Regions from separate parts of the Carnobacterium mobile DSM 4848 genome, predicted to be linked through region 2. Evidence: predicted binding sites of a transcription regulator. Region 2 holds the regulator's gene; the other holds the start of a gene.
What was found. Region 2 encodes LexA, which represses DNA repair genes until DNA is damaged. Its sites were predicted from a motif close to CNAACANNTGTTNG; they were not measured.

Region 1 (2,211 bases), 150 kb from region 2:
ATCCATTAGTTTTTTGTCTGTCATTCGTTCTGATCTTCCATTTCTTTTTCTTCAATAAATTGAGTAATCAGTTCACCCGAAAATCCCTTCTGAAATAAACTGCTTTTAACTTTTTGAATTTTTTTATAGCCTTTTAATTTAGCTTGTTTCCGCCAAATTTTATCACCTTGTTGTTTTATTGCAGCATATTCTTCATCTTCTGCTTTTTCTGTGCTGACTTCTTCTAAGACTTGGGTAATGATATCTGAATCAAACCCTTTTTGCATCAACTGTTGTCGTACTTTATTGTTAGTTTCCCGCGTTGAATGCTGTGAAGAACGCCGAATAACTTTTTCAGCCAGCTGAATGCCGTTTTCAACCATCTGATCAAACGGATACTGCTCAGCCGCTTTTTCAATATTTTCTTCCGAGATTCCGCGTTTTTTTAGTTCTTGTTTAATATTTCGCGGCCCTTTCCCTCCAACATTTGCGCCGGTTCGGGTATAACTTTCCGCATACATCAAATCATTTAGATAACCTTGTTCTTCTAATTTTTCAATCACTTCATCTGCATCGTCTGAAAAATCATGTTTTGCTAAATCATCCCGCACTTCTTTTTCGGAACGTAACCCATAATTCAAATAATTTAAAGCACGAGTGTAAGCTTTCCTAACACCATCTTCTGCTTCAAGTTCTTTGCGAAATGCATCAGAAATTTCCATTCCTTTAAACAAAGCATATTTCACTAAAATTGCTTCGTCCACAGGAAACGCATACGCTTCCTCTAAGTAAATGTTATACCGTCCCTTGCGCTTTTGAGTTTCGATTTTTGTTATCTTTGGTACTCCTTCATTTGAAGTACTTTTTGAAGAAATGATGTTTTTCAATAAATCGTCTGTCATGATTATCTATCCTCCTTGTGATTTCATCAGTTTTATTAGTATACCATAAACTATAAGAAAAGCGGGTCAAGCCAGCTCTGACTCGAAAGAAATTTAGGAAATCGTGCCCTGAATGAGCATCACAGAGCGCAATGGGTACGATTTATCTAATTTCCGAGAGGCAGGCTTGTTCCGCTAGACATTCAATGCAGAAAAACTTATAATATCCTAAACTAATTAAAAAACCGAACAGAAGTTTGTTTTCACTATCAAAACAACAAAAAAGCACTAGAATGAGAGCCTTGCAGCTTTCATTCTAGTGCTTTTCATTCCAGCTTTTTAATCTTCTGAGTGATCTAGTAACGGATCAACGTTAGGCTGTCCAGTAATTGAACTGCTATTAAAACGAGGAAGCGTTTCCGAATCTTCCACTGCTGTTTGTCGGAAGTTGTCCTCTACAAAGTCGGTTGCATCTGTAGCATCTCCCTGTAAAGGATTTTTCCTTATTTGCTCGTTTTGACTTTGGACTATTTTTTGCGCCTCTATGGCTTCATCTTGCGCTTCTGCTGCTTTTGCTTTTTCTTTTATATCATGCGAATGATTTATTTCACTTTCAATAAACCCTGACTTTGTTGTTTCTGATTGGTTAGAATTTGTAGTTTGATTTCCTTCTTTTTTTCCTGAAAAGAGATTTTCATCTGATTGAACAGTTCGCTCGCTTAATTCTGCGTTTTGATCATTGTATTCTGCACTCTTTCCAGTTGGTTGAGAAGTATTAGCAGATACGCGAGTCCCGCTGCCTGACTGTCCAATCGGCTTAGTTTGGCGAGCTTTCTGGAATCCGCTAGTTGTATCTGTTGGGTCTTCTTTTTTCTCTGGGAATCGGTTGTCGTCAAACACTACTTTTTCATCTTTTAAATGAGAATCTTGATCATTGTATTCAGCACTTTGCCCTCTTGGATCAGAAGTATTTATTGCTATTTTTGTTCCACTTCCTGACTGTCCAATCGGTTTAGCAGTTATATTTTCATTGGTCGATTGGCTTAGATCAATTGGTTCATCTTTTAAATGATACTGCAGAGGAATATCAGCTTTTTCTTCTACTAAAATAACGTAATTGCCTGCTTGAAGAGTACTGTCATACCGTAAAGCTGTTTGTTTATCAATTCCATAATGTTCCAATGCACTATCTTCTGGTTCATCTGTAAACATCTTTTTAAATTTTTCCCACATGTTTTTATCGCCATCCGCTGCTATTCGGTCTACTTCAACGACAGTTCTGTTTTGAATGTTTGAATGATTTTCGCGACTTGTCACAATAACAATATCACTCATTAACCGCCCTTCACTT
Region 2 (2,211 bases):
AGCCACAGGCGGCACCATTGCAGCAACCATCAAATTAATCGAACAATTAGGTGGAGAAGTTGTAGGGACAGCTTTCCTTGTTGAATTAAGTGAATTAAAAGGCCGCGATAAAATTAAAGACTACGATATTTTAGCTTTAATGGAATATTGATTTTTTTCTTTAACAAATAAATAAACAGGTTCTATTATTTTTAGTGTTGGTAAGAAGAATGAGTCTATTCCACAACTTGAAATTTACGGAGGAATAGCGGCTCCTTGCAGCCATGTAAAGGATTCAATGCGAATTACGAAGCGGTTAGGCTTCGTTTGAGGCTTGAAAGGCTGGTGACATGTAAGGCTCCAGTCGTTCCCATGGCTCATGCAAGCAGACGCGTAAATTCCGGAGGAAATTTCATTATTAAGCATGACCAACACAATTCGATAAAGAACCAATAAACAAAAAGAGGTTGACCCAAAGGGCCGACCTCTTTTCCATTTCTTAATAATTTTTATTAAATATGTTCCAAACGGCAGACTCGATATCCACTTTATCATGCCTGTAGCAACTTTAGCTACGTTAGTTGCTCTAAATTGTTTGTGTTTAAAAAATATGGCTTCGATAAAGGCCGACAACTTTTCCAAGGACGGTTACTTCATCTAAAATAATAGCATCCATTGTATCGTTTTCTGGTTGTAACCGATAGTAATTACTTTCTCGATAAAATCTTTTGCAAGTGGCTTCATCTTCATTAGTTAAAGCAATAATAATGTCACCGTTATTTGCACTTGATTGTTTACGGACAATCACTTCATCGCCGTCGAATATCCCAGCATTGATCATACTTTCACCGCGAATAGTCAGCATAAAGAGAGCTTCGCTTTCTTGTTTTAAGTTAGGAGGAAGCGGGAAATAATCTGTTGCTTCTTCTACTGCTAAGATAGGTTCGCCAGCTGTGACAGTACCCAGTAAAGGAATGTGTTCCAATTGAATACCTAGTTTTGACAAACCAGTAGCTGTTAACTCAATCGCACGCGGTTTGCTTGGGTCACGTTGAATGTACCCATTTTTTTCTAATCTTGCTAAATGACCATGGACAGTTGATGTAGAAGACAAAGAAACGGCTGTTCCAATTTCACGCACAGTCGGCGGGTAACCCTTTAACTGCACTTGTTCATGAATATAATGTAATACTTCCATCTGTCTAGATTCAGGAGTCTTACGCATAAATAATCGCACCTCATTTCTTAGATTGTATACTCATTGACAGAATACCATAAAATTATATGACAATCAAACAAATGTTCGCTATTTTGCAAACTAATTTAATGTATTTCCTTATTTTTTTTGGTATAGTAGTGAAAGAATAAAAAAATGGAGTGAGTAAAATGTTGCCTAAAGATCAACTAGAAAGAATTAATGAATTAGCAAGAAAATCTAAAAATGAAGGTTTGAGTCTTTCTGAACAAACAGAACAAAAAAAATTACGTGAAGCCTATTTAGCAGCTTTTCGTGGAGGCATGCGCAACCATATCGAAGGTTTAAAAGTCGTTGATGAGACTGGTAATGATGTAACCCCTGATAAGTTGAAAAAGATTCAAAAAGAAAAAGGCTTTCATAATCGCTAAAAGCAATTTAGACTGCTGGATACAATCAAAAATATTTTCAAATTATTGTATTCAGTCGTTGCTTCGATAGCGATAAAACAGTAAACTAGAGGTAACACAATTGAAAGGATGATTTAATTGTTTGACAATACGGACCAACTAGCGGTAAATACGATTAGAACACTAAGTATAGATGGAGTACAAAAAGCCAATTCGGGCCACCCTGGATTGCCAATGGGAGCAGCGCCAATGGCTTATACCCTTTGGACTCAACACTTAAAAGTGAACCCTAAAAATTCAAAATGGGTCGATCGTGATCGATTTGTTCTTTCAGCCGGGCATGGATCAATGATGTTATACAGCTTACTGCATCTAGCAGGCTACCAAGTTTCTATTGAAGATCTAAAAAGCTTCCGTCAATGGGACAGTAAAACTCCTGGACATCCCGAGGTTCACTATACAGATGGAGTCGAAGCAACAACCGGTCCTTTAGGACAAGGAATTGCAAATGCGGTAGGAATGGCTATGGCTGAAGCCCATTTGGCTGCGTCTTATAATAAAGAAAGCCATACTATTGTAGATCATTATACGTATGCTTTGTGTGGCGATGGCGATTTAATGGAAGGG

Region 1: a site for LexA is predicted at 1,107-1,120, ahead of recX (recombination regulator RecX). Genes of this name have one in related genera too.

The regions. Positions count from the first base shown of each region.
Region 1 is NZ_JQMR01000001.1:223,720-225,930, reverse strand. It holds gene mutY (A/G-specific adenine glycosylase) at 1-24, opposite strand, end outside; gene recX (recombination regulator RecX) at 21-881, opposite strand; gene BR87_RS00935 (general stress protein) at 1,200-2,211, opposite strand, start outside.
Region 2 is NZ_JQMR01000001.1:370,679-372,889, forward strand. It holds gene BR87_RS01705 (adenine phosphoribosyltransferase) at 1-151, shown strand, start outside; gene lexA (transcriptional repressor LexA) at 581-1,204, opposite strand; gene BR87_RS01720 (DUF896 family protein) at 1,366-1,605, shown strand; gene tkt (transketolase) at 1,723-2,211, shown strand, end outside.